DNA from 2 places in the Massilia sp. UYP34 genome. Region 2 is predicted to be linked to the other one. Evidence: predicted binding sites of a transcription regulator. Region 2 holds the regulator's gene; the other holds the start of a gene.
What was found. The regulator FliA, encoded in region 2, starts transcription of late flagellar genes. The targets are predictions, from matches to a motif close to CTAAAGTTTNNNNNNNNNNNGCCGNTA.
Positions count from the first base shown of each region.

Region 1: a site for FliA is predicted at 2,699-2,725, ahead of ACZ9AQ_RS12840 (flagellar protein FliT). Genes of this name have one in related genera too.

Region 1 is NZ_JBWBRF010000006.1:205,009-212,890, reverse strand. It holds gene ACZ9AQ_RS12860 (CsbD family protein) at 1-205, opposite strand, end outside; gene ACZ9AQ_RS12855 (AI-2E family transporter) at 388-1,485, shown strand; gene ACZ9AQ_RS12850 (CsbD family protein) at 1,608-1,784, opposite strand; gene ACZ9AQ_RS12845 (class I SAM-dependent methyltransferase) at 1,878-2,519, opposite strand; gene ACZ9AQ_RS12840 (flagellar protein FliT) at 2,778-3,059, shown strand; gene ACZ9AQ_RS12835 (type IV pilus assembly protein FimV) at 3,157-4,260, opposite strand; gene fumC (class II fumarate hydratase) at 4,349-5,743, shown strand; gene ACZ9AQ_RS12825 (RNA-binding S4 domain-containing protein) at 5,842-6,054, shown strand; gene ACZ9AQ_RS12820 (DUF883 family protein) at 6,199-6,483, shown strand; gene ACZ9AQ_RS12815 (YjfB family protein) at 6,634-6,825, opposite strand; gene mobB (molybdopterin-guanine dinucleotide biosynthesis protein B) at 6,849-7,433, opposite strand; gene ACZ9AQ_RS12805 (general secretion pathway protein GspB) at 7,420-7,882, opposite strand, start outside.
Region 2 is NZ_JBWBRF010000014.1:70,066-77,947, forward strand. It holds gene ACZ9AQ_RS18570 (M35 family metalloendopeptidase) at 1-728, shown strand, start outside; gene ACZ9AQ_RS18575 (hypothetical protein) at 849-1,352, opposite strand; gene motD (flagellar motor protein MotD) at 1,451-2,206, opposite strand; gene ACZ9AQ_RS18585 (flagellar motor protein) at 2,221-2,964, opposite strand; gene ACZ9AQ_RS18590 (RNA polymerase sigma factor FliA) at 2,946-3,674, opposite strand; gene ACZ9AQ_RS18595 (MinD/ParA family ATP-binding protein) at 3,719-4,540, opposite strand; gene flhF (flagellar biosynthesis protein FlhF) at 4,533-5,924, opposite strand; gene ACZ9AQ_RS18605 (hypothetical protein) at 6,192-6,539, shown strand; gene ACZ9AQ_RS18610 (DUF2778 domain-containing protein) at 6,622-7,080, shown strand; gene ACZ9AQ_RS18615 (hypothetical protein) at 7,104-7,367, shown strand; gene flhA (flagellar biosynthesis protein FlhA) at 7,388-7,882, opposite strand, start outside.

The DNA.
Region 1 (7,882 bases), on a different contig from region 2:
ACGGACGTGGCGCTGGACGGGTTGCGCCGTCCACGGCATCCTTCACGCCTTCTTTCGCGTCGCCGTAGGCTTCCTGGGTCTTGCCCTCGGCCTGGTTTGCCAGGCCCTTGGCCTGCTGTTCGGTGCTGCCCACCGCTTTACCGGCGCCTTCCTGAATCTTGCCGCCGATGTCTTTCAGTTTGCCTTCGACTTGGTCTTTGTTCATGGTGTTCTCCTTGAGTAATACATGCCTGGATGGCCATGCGATGACTTCAGAATAGTCCTTTCGCGCCCGCTCATCTGTTCGCGCACGCACATAGTCATGCGACCCCATCCGCGCGACATTTTTATGGCTTGAATGCTAATCTTTTTTTGCAACGCGGCGCGCCGCTCGAGAAGAGAATCCCCATGAATGACACCACTCCCGACACCGTCCCGGCAACCCATGACGCCCCACAAGGCCAGCGCCGGCTGGCGCGCCGTGTGACCCTCGTCAATGGCATCGCAGTGCTGTTCGTCCTTGGCCTGGCCGCCGCCGTGCTGGCGGCCGATGCGCTGCTGCTGGTGTTCGCCTGCGTCCTGTTCGCCATCCTGCTCTATAAACTGAGCGAGATCATGCACCGGCGCTTTCATCTGCAGCGCAAGCTCGCGCTCGGCATCGTCGTGCTGCTGCTCGGCGCCATCATCGGCTTGGGCGGCTGGGCGATGGCGCCGCAGATTTCCGAACAGTCGACCCAGCTGGCGAAGGAAATCCCGGCCGCCATCGAGCGCCTGCAGGGCGAAGTCGAACAGCATCCCCTGCTCAAGCGCGTCGTCGACGAACTGCCGCCGCCGGAAGACATCGTCAAGCAGATGAGTTCGCTGGTGCCGAATGCCGGCCTGTTCTTCACGGGCGTGCTGGGCGCCCTCGGCAACGTCGTCATCATCATTTTCGTCGGCATCTATTTTGCCGCCACGCCGGGTGTGTATACCGGCGGCTTCATCCGCCTGATCCCGCAGCACAGGCGCGGCCGCGCGCGCGAGGTCATCGATGAGATCGGTGATTCGCTGGCCAGCTGGCTGCTCGGCAAGGCGGTGTCGATGCTGATCGTCGGCACCACCACCGCGATCGGCCTCTCCCTGCTGGGCGTGCCGCTGGCGCTGATCCTGGGCATCATCGCCGGCCTGCTCGACTTCATCCCCTACCTCGGCCCGATCATGGCCGGCATCCCGGCGGTGCTGCTGGCACTGTCGATCAGTCCGGAAATGGCGATGTATGCGCTGCTGCTGTTCGCGGCCATCAACATGCTTGAAGGTTATGTGCTGCAGCCAATGATCGAAGCCAAGGCGATCGACCTGCCGCCTGCGCTGGTGATCGTGATGCAGCTGGTCTTCGGCACCCTGTTCGGCTTCGCCGGCGTGGCGCTGGCGACACCGCTGGCCGCAGTGCTGTCGGTGCTGGTCAAGATGCTCTATATAGAAGACGTGCTGGGGGACCGGCCGGCGCAAGGAGCGGCGCCCGGCTGAGGGCGCTGGCCTGGCGTCGCCATCCGGACGCCTGGCGCATCATCCGGGACGCAATTCGGCGGCCAGATAGCAGAACGGCCCGGTCGCGTTCACGACCGGGCCGTTCTGGAAGACGGGCTGGATCAGCGATTGCCTTTGGCGACTTCCTTCATGTCGCCGACTTTCTTCTGGACCTTGCCTTCGGCCTGATTCGACAGGCCTTCGCTCTGCTGCTGGCGGCTGCCGACGGCTTCGCCGATTTTCTGCTGCACCTTGCCGCCAACTTCCTTCGCCTTGCCTTTGACTTGATCCTTGTTCATTGCAGTCTCCTTGCCTGTGACGTGGATGAGCCTTAAGAATAGGTAGAACTTCCAGGCGGTTCTGTTCGACGCTTAACAAACAGGTCGCAACAACTACCCTGGTTTTCTCCAGACGCTGGCCAGCCAGGGCTGCTGGTCGCGCGGCAGGCCGGGCGGACGGTAGTAGTGATGCAGCGCGGTGAAGCCGGCCGCGCGCAGGTAGCGTTCCCAGGTGGGGTAATCATGATAACTGCCGTAGCGCGGGCCGTTCCAGCCTTCCTGGTTGTCGCCGCGCGGATTGGAACTGAACAGCACCCCGCCCGGCTTGAGCGCGGCGTGCAGGTGCGCGAGCACCTGCGGCAAGGCGGCGCTGGGCACATGGAACAGCACCGCGTTGGCGAAAATGCCATCGAATAAGCCTTGAGGCAGATCGAGGTGCAGGAAATCCTGGCGCCAAACCTCGCAGCCGCTGTAAGCGCGCGCCATGGCGACGAAGCGTTCGCTGCCGTCGACGCCGATGGCACGATGGCCCAGCGCGCCGAAGGTCTTGAGGTCGCGCCCCGGGCCGCAGCCCAGGTCGAGGATGGTGTACGGGCGCGGAGCCTCGATCGCGTCCAGCAGGGCGGCGATGTTCTGGCTGACGTCGTGGTCGATCGTGCCGGCGAAGAAGGCATCGGCGTTGCGCTCGTAATGCGCCAGCGTGCGGCGCGCGATCTCGTCGAGCGCGTCGTGCGCGTCGTGCTCCTCCGCGTGCATCTTGTCGTGTTTGTTCTCATGATCCATGACGACAGTATGCCAGCCGGCGGCGAACGGCGCCGTCGCCGCGCGTCGATCGTTGACCAGGGGATGCGAAAGCGGTGCGCCATGCCGCGCAACGGCGTGGCATGGCATGCCAGACCGCCTCAAAAAAAATTCAAGATTTTTTCGAGGCAACCCTAAAGTTCCCGAAACCGCTGCCGTAAAAGAACCAGACAACCGGCAATCCGGCCGGACTTTCATTGTTTTGGTGGCAACATGAACGCAAACGACGCCCTCGCGATGTACGAAAACCTGGCTGGCCTGACCCGTCGGATGTCGGACGCCGCCAAGACCGGGGATTGGAACGAGTTTGCCAGCCTGAACCTGGAAGCCAAGGTCGAAGCCCGCAGCGCCGCCGCCGGCATGCCTGCCCTGGCAGGCGCCCAGCGCCTGCGCAAGATCGACCTGCTCAAGCAGCTGATGGCCAATGACCGCGCGATCCGCGACGTGACCGAGCCATCCGATGGCCGGCTGGACCGCGCGCTGCAGGCGCATTGATTCCCGGTGCATTGATTCCCGGCGAATCCTGAACGAAGGCACCTGCGGGTGCCTTTTTTGTTGGCCTCATCGATCACACGTCCTGCATTACGCACCGTCACCCTGGTGTCGACATCTGCTTCCCGGTCTCGTCCAGATTCGGCTCGACCGGTTCCGGGCTTGTTTTCTTGCGCGCGATACGCTCGCGCAGGCGCGTGATCCAGGGTACGCCGCGCATGGGCTGAAGCTGCCCTGCCCGCTGGCGACGCCGCCGCACCAGCATCAGGAGCGCAGCGCCGGCCAGCACCAGCATGGCGCCAACGGCGCCGGCGATCCAGCCCCAGGGCGTCGACGCCTCCGGTTCGGGCGCCGGACGCCGCCGCGCCGGATGCGGCGTGTTCGGGTTGGCAAGCTGCGGCTTGCCCACCGCCGCCGGACTGGCGCCGAGCGCCACCTGCAATACCTTCACCTTGTCTTCCAGCTGGCCGATCTGTTCGCGCAATTGCGCATTCTTGACATCCAGCGCGGCGCACACGGTCGAACGGTCGATGCCGGGGGCGCAGGCGGCCGGCGCAGGCGGTGCGGCCAGCGCCAGGGGCAGCGCCCTGGGCGGCGGGGTCGGCTTCGCGGCCGGCGCCGGCCGCGCTTCCCGTGGCGGTTCCGGCCTGGGCTCGGCCCCGGATGCGGGTTCCGGCTTCGGCGCCGGCGCGATCTTCGCGACGACCGGCACGGGGGGCGGCGCCGGACGCGACTTGGCCACGACCGGCGCGACCGCGGCCGGCGGCGGCGTGGCGGCCACGACCGGCGTCGCGATCCTGGCCGGCGCCGGCGGCGGGGGATTCGGATCCGGCGCCATCGACAAGGTCACCAGGCGCACGTCGCGCTGGCCGCCATCGGCCAGTTCCAGGTACAGGTGCAGGCGGCTTGACTCGACCGGGGCCAGCGACGTGACGCGCAGGAACTGGCGGCCCTCGCGCTGCGTCACAGTCATATTCAGTGTCGACAGCATGTGCGGCATGCCGATATTGGCGCCGCGGTAGACGTTCGGGTGGGCCAGGCGCACCTGGACCGGGGTCGACGGGGCGGCGAGCATGGTCAGTTCAATGTCCGCCACGAGCGGCTGGCCGATGTACGAAGCGACCTGCGCTTCGCCCAGTTCGGCTGCGCCGGCGAGGCCGGACAGCAGCGTGCAAGTGATGGTCAAGGGGAGGCGGCTAGCCATAAGGAATACCGAAAGAGAAGCCCAAGCGTAATTAACGGACATTGCGATAAACTCTTTAATCCCAGCCCCTTGTAAAACAGGAATGTTTATGGAAAACAGGATTGAGAAGGACAGCTTTGGCCCGATCGACGTGCCTGCCGATCGTCTATGGGGCGCGCAGACCCAGCGCTCGCTCCACCATTTCCACATCTCCACCGAGCGCATGGCGCCCGAGCTGGTCGCGGCGCTGGCCCAGGTCAAGCGTGCGGCGGCGGCGGTCAACCGTTCGCTCGGCAAGCTCTCCAGCGACAAGGCCGACGCCATCATGCGGGCGGCCGACGAAGTGCTCGAGGGCCGCCATCCTGACGAATTCCCGCTCGCCGTCTGGCAGACCGGCTCGGGCACGCAAAGCAATATGAACATGAACGAAGTGCTGGCCAACCGCGGCTCGGAGCTGCTGGGCGGCGCGCGCGGCGAAGGGCGACTGCTGCACCCGAACGACGACGTCAACATGGGCCAATCGTCGAACGACATCTTCCCGACCGCCATGCACGTGGCCGCCGCCTGGGCCCTGGCCAAGAATGTGCTGCCGGCGCTGGCCCAGCTGCGCGGCACCCTGCTGCGCAAATCGCGCGATTTCGAGCCGATCGTCAAGATCGGCCGCACCCACCTGCAGGACGCAACGCCGCTGACCCTGGGCCAGGAATTCTCCGGCTACGTGGCCCAGCTCGACTATGCCGAGCAATTGCTGAAGTCCACCCTGCCGGGCCTCTTGCTGCTGGCCGCCGGCGGCACCGCGGTGGGCACCGGCCTGAACGCCCACCCCGAATTCGCCCCGCGTATTGCGGCCGAGCTCGGCTCGCGCACCGGCCTGTCGTTCAAGACCGCGCCGAACAAGTTCATGGCCCTGGCCGCCCACGACGCCATGGTCGGCGCCCACGGCGCTTTCAAGACCCTGGCCACGGCCCTCATGAAGATCGCCAACGACGTGCGCTGGATGGCGTCCGGCCCCCGCTCCGGCCTGGGGGAGATCACCATTCCCGAGAACGAACCGGGCAGCTCGATCATGCCCGGCAAGGTCAATCCGACCCAGTGCGAAGCGCTCACCATGCTGTGCTGCCAGGTATTCGGCAACGACGTCGCCATCACGGTCGGCGGCTCGCAGGGCAATTTCGAGCTCAATGTGTTCAAGCCCATGATCGTGCATAACTTCTTGCAGAGCGCACGCCTGCTGGCCGACGGCATGCGTTCGTTCGACGAGCATTGCGCCCGGGGCATCGAGCCGAACCGCGCCCGCATCGGCGAGCTGATGGAAAAATCGCTGATGCTGGTGACTGCGCTGGCGCCGCACATCGGGTATGATCGCGCCGCGCAGATCGCCAAGAAGGCATCGACGGACGGCCTGACCTTGCGCCAGGCCGCCCTGCAGAGCGGTTTCGTCGACGAACGGCAGTTCGACCAGTGGATCGTGCCGATCGACATGACGCATCCGGATCCGGTGTAAGCCGGACGACGCTGCGGTGTCGATCGAACGACGGCGTTCCACGTCCACATTAGGCGACCTCATCAATCGTACGCCGCCTTCACCAACCCGAGGATAGAATGCAAAAAATAGTTTTCGATTTGACATCAGAATTCGTCGAGGTCAACCAGCTGCTGAAGCTGGTGGGCCTGGTCGATAGCGGCGGCGCCGGCAAGAACATGGTCGCCAGCGGTGTGGTGTCGGTCGATGGTCGGCAGGAACTCCGCAAAACGGCGAAAATCCGCAGTGGCCAGACCGTCTCGGTCGGTGACCTGCGTATTACCGTGCAGTAAGCTGTTGACGCCCGCGCGCCGGGCTTATAGTGCGAAGAAATAGGGCACCAGAACGGCTGTCTTATGTTTGCGCACTAACAAACAGAGCGGAGCTTCCTTGTTTATATTTTAAGACGTCACTCATACGGCTTAGAGGTGAAGGCGATGGAAAACTCTGAACACACTGCACAAACGCAGGAGCAATTGATTGGCGACCTGCGCCTCGTGATCGAAAACGCGGAAGAACTGCTCAAGAATACCGATCATTATTCCAGCGCCCTGTACCAGAATGCGCGCGCCAAGCTGTCGCTCGCCCTCGAAGCGGCGAATGAAGAACTGTCACGCTTCGAGGATGCCCAACTCGAGCGCATGATGGCCGCTACCCGCGCCGCCAATGACCGCTACCAGGACCGGTCGGGCGAGGAGCGCATCCTGCGCGCATTCCACTAAACGACGACAGCAAAAACCCGGCATGCAAGCCGGGTTTCAAAAGGCAAGACACAATCCCATGTGATCTTCGACCTGGCTTTTGCGCTCAAGTTCGTGCCTTCTGCATCGATCAGCGCCGATCGCTCAGGCGCTGGATTCACGCCTTTGTGTTCAAGCTTTGGTATTGATCGTATTGCCCAGGTGTGGTGGCAGGTTTTGCGGCTGTGGCAGCGCGTCGAGCAGCTGGGCGGCCGATGCCGCCTGGATGTCCATGGATTTCTTGAGCATGGAAACGCCGACTTCCTGACGGATACCGGTTTCGGCCATGCTGGTTGCAAGCTTTGCAATGTTCGTGACGTCCATACACCTCTCCAGAAAAAGACACGTCAGTCTTTAACGGCCGCTTCGCCCCGAACTTGAGGCTGCGACTTTAACCATCCGCAAACCCATTCCACCACCTGCCCCAGGTCGTTCAAGTCGAGCCAGGCGAGTCCGGCGTGCGCATCGACGGGCCGCGCCGCGTCCGAGATCACGCCCAGGATCGTGACATCGTCCTGGAACAGCGGCGGCTTGCCCAGACCCGGGCGGTGCACCTCCAGCTTGGGCAGGGATGTCCATTTATAGCCTTCGACCAGGGTCAGGTCGGCCGGCGACAGCCGCGCCAGCAACTCGTCCAGCCCCGGCTCCGGCTCGGCGCGCAGTTCGCGCATGATGGCAATGCGGTAAGGCGACGCGATCATCACCTCGGCCGCCCCGGCCAGGCGCAGGCGCGCGCTGTCCTTGCGCGGCGGTTCGAGTTCGATGTCGTGGTGGCTGTGCTTGACGATGTTGACCCGCAAGCCGTCCTGCGCCAGGCGCGCGACCAGCCCTTCCAGCAAGGTGGTCTTGCCGCTGCCCGACCAGCCCACCACGCCCAGGACCGGGCCGGCCCCCTGCCGTTGCGCCGTTGGCGGCGCTTCAGTACGCGACACGGTAGCGGGTCCCCCTGTAGTTCATCACCGCCGCCTTCGGCATCAGGCGCTCGAGCACCAGTCCGGGCGCCACTTCCTCGCCTTCGCGGCGCAGCATCTTATCGACCAGCAACAAGCTCTCGCCCGGTGTCGGCGAATAGATGTAGCCGCCGAAGCTCAGTTGCGGGATCTCGCGCCTGACCGCCTCGGGCAATTGCTGCAGGGTACGCAGGTTGTCGTCGCCGGCCGGCACGGCCGCCGCCACGGGCGCCGGTGTTGGCGCCGGTGTCGACGCCGGCTCCGGCGCCGGTTCTGACGCCTTGCGCGCCGGCGCGGCCCGCGTTGAAGAAGCCGGCGCTTCGGCCACGCCCCTTGTCTGCGCCGGCTTCGCGGCCACCGGCGCGGCTGCGCGCGGCGCCGGCGCTGGAGCGGCGGTCGGCGCAGGAGCAGGATCAGGAGCGGATGCAGGT
Region 2 (7,882 bases):
TGTCGCGGCTGTACGAGATGAGCGTGACCGGCAGTTACACGATCCGCTACCACAGCGCCGCCATGCCGGCGCCGGGCGCCGGTGTCCAGGCGGTGGTTGGCGAGCTGGTCTCGAAGCCGGTCAGCATCTGGGTCGACGGCCGCCTGCCGCGCGGCGCCAAGCCGGCCGCCATCGCGCCGGAACCGGGCGGGGCCGGCCTGAGCTACGCCAACTGCTCGAACGCTCAGCAAGAGCAATTGGTGACGGCGATGGATGCAGGACGCGCGATGACGCGGGATGCCCACGCCTACCTCACCTCGGGCAAGCAGTATGGCGAGCGCTACACGACCTGGTTCGGCGCGCCCGACGCCGCGCGCGGCGCCAAGGTCAGCGGCAATTTCACGGCCATCAAGGACGCGTTCGAGAACAAGCCGGTCAAGATCGACTGCGATTGCGACGAACCGTATTTCGCCTATGTGTATCCGGCGCGTCCCTATACCGTGTGGGTGTGCAGGGCGTTCTGGGCCGCGGCCGTGACCGGCACCGATTCGCGCGGCGGCACCCTGTTGCACGAGCTCAGCCATTTCGACGTGGTGGCGGCGACCGATGACCACGTGTACGGCCAGTCCGGCGCCGCCGAACTGGCGCGCACGGCGCCCGAGCGGGCGATCAACAACGCCGATTCACATGAGTATTTTGGGGAGAACACGCCGGCAGTAGGGTTGGCGGCTTCGCCGCCGACGCGGTGATGGTTATCGGTGCCCTTTTCGCGCCGGATGATCTTGCCGCTACCTATCACCGCGTTGGGTAATCTGGTCCAGTGGACCAGATTACGAGCCGCCGACCCTACGGTTCAAGCAAGCGTTGATTCACCGCTGCGTAAACGAAAACTTCACCGGAATCGCCGGACTGCTCTTGATGCTGCCCGCATCGACCTTGCCCAGGCTGGACAGCCACGGTCCGGCATAGCGGATCTCGTAGCTGTGCTGCCCTGGTTTGAAGGCATAGGCCTGGGTGATGTCGATTGTGTTCAGGTGCGTGGTCTGCGGCTTGACCTCGAGGTAGTCGGCCGGGCCCAGGGCCGCGCGCTTGACCATGCGGCCGGTGTAGGCCACTTCTGCCCCGGGTGTGCGCAGGTCGAAGCGCGGAGCGGTCAGGTCGTCGCCCAGGGCGATCTCGCGCGGGATCCACACCGACTGGTCGCCGCGGTTTTCGATCAGCACCCGCACCTTGACCGACTTGGCGCCGGTCTTCACTTCGAGCCGGTGATGCACGTTCACCTTGGCCTCCACGGCCTTGACCGCGCCGGCCAGGCCGCCCAGCGCCAGCAGCGTCGCCAGCACAGCTGCCGGCATGCTTCGTTTGACATGCATCTTGCCTCCTTCCGGGACGGGGCCACCACGGTTTGACAGACTCGCCGCCGCGGGCGCGACAACGGTCTTCCAATTATGACACGGGTAGTCGTGACAGTTCAGGGCAGAATGTTACCGCCTGTTTCAGGCAAGGCCGCCAGGATGGTCACCGCCACCCGCCGGTTGCGGGTCTGCCCGGACACGTCCGTATTCGGCGCCACCGGCCGCGTGTCGGCAAAGCCGATCGCCGACAGCCGCGCCGGCGGCAGTCCGTGGTCGATGAACAGGCGCACCACGCTCGAGGCGCGCGCGGTCGACAGTTCCCAGTTCGACGGATACACCGGGCTGGCGATCGGCACGTCGTCGGTATGGCCCTCGACCTCGATGCGGTGGCTGTCATCCCGGAGCAGGCCCGCCACCGCGCCCAGCACTTCGCGCGCTTCGGGATCGAGCAAGGCCTGGCCCTGCGCGAACAGCACGCTGGCGTTGATCTCGACGCTGATGCCGCGCGCGTTCTGGGTCACCCGCACCTGGCCCGACTTCACCAGCGGCAGCAGGGTCGCCGACAGCGCGCGCGCCATCGCGCCCATGCGCTCCTGCTCGCGCCGCGCGGCCTCGTTGCGCTTGCGGTTGATGATGTGCGACAGCGGCAGCACCGGCTCGACATTGGTGTTCACCTGCGTGGCCGCGCCGCGCCCGCCGAAGGCGTCGCCCAGGGCGTCGGACAGCACCTGGTACTTGCCCTCGTTGACGATGGAGATCGCGTACATCACCACGAAGAAGGCGAACAGCAAGGTGATCAGGTCGGCGTACGAGATCAGCCAGCGCTCGTGGTGTTCCTGCGGGACGTCCTCGTCGTAGCGCTTGCGGGCCATGATCTCGCGTGCCGTCAGTGGCGCGCCAGCAGGCTGGCGACGCGCTCGTCGACCACGCGGCCGTGGTCGCCGCTGGCCAGGTCGGCGAACACCTCGGCCAGGATCTCGTACTGCGCGACCCGGTCGTTGACGATCGCCTTCAATTTATTGCCGACCGGGTAGAGGAACAGGTTGGCCAGGCCCACGCCGTACACGGTCGAGACGAAAGCGACCGCGATGCCCGAACCCAGGCGCGCCGGGTCGGACAGGTTTTCCATCACCTGGATCAGGCCCAGCACGGCGCCCAGGATGCCGATCGTCGGCGCATAGCCGGCCGCCGATTCCCAGATGCGCGCCGCTTGCCGCTGGGCGAATTCATAGCCGTTGATCTCGTGCTCGAGCAGGCTGCGCAGCTTGTCGGGCGCGATGCCGTCCACCACCAGGCGCAGGCCCTTGGCCACGAACGGATCGGCCCTGCCCATATATTGTTCCAGCGACAGCAGGCCGTCGCGGCGCGCCGACTGGCTCCACAGCGCGATGTCGCGCGACAGCTTCTGGCGGCCGTTTTTTGGCGGCACGAACACCCAGCGCAGCATGCCGAGGCCGCGCAGGAACGTGCGCGACTCGCTCTGCAGCAGCACGGCGCCGAAGGTGCCGACGACGACGATGGCGAAGGCCGCCGGCTGCATCAGCGATGCGAACCTGCCGCCGTCGAGCGTGTAGCCGAGGAAAATGCCGGCGATCGCCAGCACCAGGCCGCCTACGCTGGCCCAGTCCATATATGCTCTCTCAAGGTGGTGCGCAGGCGCGCGACGGCCTGGGTGTGCAGCTGCGACACCCGCGATTCGGAGACGCCCATGACGGCGCCGATTTCCTTCAGGTTCAGCTCTTCTTCGTAATACAGGCCCATCAACAGCTTCTCGCGCGGCGGCAGGTTGTCGATGGCCTCGATCACGGCGTGGCGGAAGTCGGTTTCCATCAGGCCGCGCAAGGGGTCGCTGTCGTCCACCGCATAGCGGTCGAGGAAATTGCCGTCGCCGTCGTCGTCATGGAAATCTTCGTAATAGAGCAGCTGGTGGCCGCCCGAGTCGGCCAGCATGTCCTGGTAATCCTCGAGCGAGAGCTTGAGCGAGCCGGCCACCTCGGATTCGCTCGGCGGGCGGCCCAGCCGCTGCTGCAGCGCGTGCATTGCGGTCTCGACCTTGCGCATGTTCTGGCGCGTACTGCGCGGCATCCAGTCGCTGCTGCGCAATTCGTCGAGCATCGCGCCGCGGATGCGCAACACCGCATAGGTCTCGAATTGCGCGCCGTGGGTGTCTTCGTAGCGGTTGATCGCGTCCAGCAGGCCGATCATGCCTGCTTGCACCAGGTCATCGACTTCCACGGAAGGCGGCAACTTGGCCTTCATGTGGTGGGCAAGGCGCTTTACCAACGGCATATGCTCCGTCAGCAAAGAATTCTTGTCCGTTTTCCCTTTGACCGTGTACATGCTGGTGTCAGTCTTCTCTCTACTTGTTCTATTGCCGATGCCGGTCACGAACCTAAGCGGGCTGCGCCGCCCTGCTTGCCGAACTGCGGCATGGCGTTCAGCGCGAACTTGCCTGCGAGCTGGCGAAACGCCACCGACGCACCGGCCAGCGGAAAGGCATCGACCACGGCCCGGCCCAGGCGCGCGGCCCGGTGCAGGTATTCGTCGGCCGGCACAGAGCCCATGAAGCTGAGCTTGACGGCAAGATAACGTGTTGCTGCCGCTGACATATTATCGTATACCACCTTGGCCTCAGTCTCTGTCGCGCCGGTAACAAGGATCCCGAAAGGGCGCCGGCCCAGTTGCTGCGACAAGCGCTTGATCAGTGCGTAGGCATTCGTGATCGACGCCGCGCTGGTGGATACCTGCACCACGATCTCGGAATCCACCATCGAAGCCACCGGGAAATCGCCGTCGGGGCCGAGTTCGGCGTCGACGATCACGATTCCCGTTTGCAGCGCCAGCACGTCGAAGGTCTTGCCCAGGCGGCGCGCTTCGGCCGCCGTGTCGGGCACGCCCATCGGCACCACCGAAAAGCCTTGAGGCGCCGGGCGGATCACCTGGTTCAAAGCGCTTTCCTGGCGCGCCACCTGCAGCAGCGAGGCGCTGCGGTTCATGCCAAGCCGGCGCGCGACGCCGTAGTCCACTTCGCAGGCGTCGACGATCAGCACGTCGTTGCCGGCCTGGGCCAGCGAAGCGCCCAGGTTGACCAGCATGGCGCCCTTGTCGTCTTCGGGCGTGGCCGAGAGGAAGGTGACCACGCGCGGACGCGGGCCCTGCAGCATGCGGCGCAGGCCTTCGGCCTGGTCGAAATCGAAACTAGCCAAGGCTCACCTCGCGCGCGGCTTGGGCTGCCGCCATCATCAGCGGCAGGTCGGCGTCGGTAGTAGCGTTGCCGCGGTTGCGGAAGGCGCGGTCGACCAGCAGGGTGCGGTCGGCCACGTGCAGGTCTTCCGGCACACGCTGGCCGTTCGAGATGTAGTGCAGGTTCAGCTTCTGGCGGATCACGATGTCGAGCACGCCGCCGATCGACGTGGCTTCGTCCAACTTGGTCATGATGGCGCCGTGCAGGCCGCTGCCCTGGTAGGCGCGCACCACTTCGTTCAGCGTTTCGCCCGTCGAGGTCGAGTTCAGGCACAGCAGGCGCTTCACGTCGGCGCCCGAGCCGGACAGCATGGCGACCTGCTCGGCCACCATGTGGTCGCGCTGCGACATGCCGATGGTGTCGATCAGCACGGTGTGCTTGTTGCGCAATTCCTTCAGGGCGATGCGCAGGTCGGCTTCGTCCTTCACCGAGTGCACCATCACGCCCAGGATCTTGCCGTAGATGCGCAGCTGCTCGTGGCCGCCGATACGATAGGCGTCGGTGGTGATCAGGGCCAGCTTGTCCGGGCCGTGGCGCATCACGCAGCGCGCGGCCAGCTTGGCGGTGGTGGTGGTCTTGCCGACGCCGGTCGGGCCGACCAGCGCGTACACGCCGCCCTGCTCGAGCAGCGCGTCTTCGTTGCCGATGGTGGTCAGGTTACGGGCCAGCACGGTCTTTACCCAACGCATGGCCTCGAGCGCATCCTTGGTTGCCGACATTTTCTCGATCAGATAACGCGCCAGGGTGGCCGAAAAACCGGCAGCCAGCATCTCGCGCAGCACGGTGGCCTTGTGCGGCTCGCGCTGGGCGGTGGCGTTCCACGACAGTTCGGCCAGCTGGGTTTCCATCAGGCCGCGCATGGCGCGGATCTCGCTCATCATGCCGTTCATTTCGGCGGCGGCCGATTCCTTGGCCTGGGCGATGGCGGCGCTCATCATCGAGGTCATGGCGCTCATGTCGATCGCCGGCTCGGCGCTCGGGGCGCGGCGCTCGGCGTAGGTCGGGGCCGGGGTCACTTCGGTATAGGCTGGCGCGACCGGCGCCCTCGGCGCGGCCGGGGCGGCGTCCTGCAGGCGGCGCGACAGGAAGGCCGGAGCGGCTGCGGGGGCCGCTGCCTTGGCTGGCGCCAGGTCGTCGAAGTGCTGCAATTGCGGCGCCGGCTGGGCCATTTCCGAATCGGCGGCCGGCGCGGCCAGCGAGGCCACGTCATCGTTGTCCAGCGCCAGGATCTCGACCTGGCCGTCGACCGGACGGTTGGAGAGGATGACGGCGTCCGGCCCCAGGGCTTCGCGCACCTTGCGCAAGGCATCTCGGGACGTTGCTGCCGTAAATTTCTTCACCTTCATCTGGTTCTCCGCGCTTCAATCTGGTTCTGCATGACGGCACGATGCCTGTCGATAGGAACCATTATTGACGATGCTCTAGGGAAACCATCAGGGGAAAAGGATGGGGAAAAGGGCCTATTTCATCGACATCGGCAACAGCGATACATTTTGATTGAATGGCAAGCCGGTATTGTCGTCAGAAGGCGTCGCGGCCGGGCGATCTTTGTCCTACAAGAGAGGTCTAAGTGGGCAAGACAGGCTGACTGTCGATGGCCCCCGGGAGGCACCATGGTCAAATCGATTCGGCTGTTGTATCGCAAGGTCCAGGGCCGCGTGCGATGCAATTACAACTGGGACTGGCAAAAGATGTGCGAGCGCTCCGCCGTCATGGTCACCGCCGTCGAGTGGAGCGCCGGGACCGGGACCGGCGCCGCGGCCTATCCCCACGATTCCTCGCCCGGCCGCCCCCACCTGGGCCGGGCGAACGTGTATGTGACCAATATCGGACCGCACGATTCCGAGGGCGGGCCAGGCGGCGTCGAGTTCTATCTGCACGCCGACTCGGAGGTTCCGCTCGACGTGCTGGTGACCATTACCGACCTTGGGCTGGTCGAGCGCACGATCACCATCAAGTGATGAGCCTGTTGTTGCGGCTCAGCGAGCGAACGCGATCTATCTCCCATCATTAGCGTGTGCCAAAGCTTTTAGGAGATAGAGAATGATCGAATGCGCGTTTGAACTCAACGGACGGCCGATGAGCATGTTCAAAATGAATGCTTTGCAGTTCCCAGCTTTTTCAGGACTGGACAACCATGCCAACCAGCCGAGATTTGCATGCAATCCAGATCTCGGGCCGATTCCGCCTGGTGCTTACTACATCGTGGACCGGCGGTCAGGCGGCCGGTTGGGGCCGCTGCGCGATTTTTTCGTCGATCGTTCGGAATGGTTCGCCCTCTACGCAACGGATGGCAAAATCGACGACGAGACTTTCTGCAATGGCGTGAAACGAGGAAACTTTCGACTTCATCCACGCGGAGCGGCAGGTATTAGTAGAGGATGCATTACCATTCAACATCAAGCTGACTTCAACATCATTCGCGCGCACCTGAGAGCAGGCCGGCAGATCAACATACCAGGCAGTTCCATGACAGCTTACGGGCGGGTGACGGTCAAGTGAACAAGGTAATGACACGGACACTGATGACGATCTGGGTATTCGTAGCGACAGTCATGCTTGCTCGCTTCTGGCTACACTACTACTATCTCTTTCCACAAATACCTGAATCATTCGCCATCTGGCTGAGTACTCTTTACGGCGCTCGCAACGCAGAGGAAATAGCCGATATGGAAACCCTTCTCGCTTTGAGCACCGCTTTAGTCATTGTAGGGGCTGTCACCTTGTTCGCACGATGGATCTGGCGCAAATTCCGCCCGCTGGTGTTGCAGTCTGAACGATCAGGGTAACTCCACGCCTCCCTGCGCAATCACATCGGCACACCCACCAGGCTGGTCACCCGAATCGTCTTGGTTTCCGGCACTTCCGCATGCGACAGCACCTTCAGCTGCGGCACGGCGCGGCGCAGGAAGCGCGACAGGAGCACGCGCAGCGGGGCCGGCACCAGCAGCACCGGGGTGTGGCCCATCTGCTCCTGCTGGTTGGCCGAATGGGCCGCCTGCTGGGCGATGGTGTCGGCCAGGCCCGGCTCGATGCCGGTGCCGTCGCCGCCGGCGCCCATCGCCTGCATCAGGAGGCGCTCGAGGCGGTTGTCCAGGGTCATCACCGACAACTCGTTCTCGCCCGGGAACAGCTGCTGGACGATGGCGCGGCCCAGGGCCACGCGCACCACGGCGGTCAGTTCCGACGGATCCTGCGTCATGTTCGCGTGCTCCGACAGCGCCTCGATGATCGAGCGCATGTCGCGGATGTGCACGCCCTCGACCAGCAGGTTCTGCAGCACTTTCTGCAGGATCGACAGCGA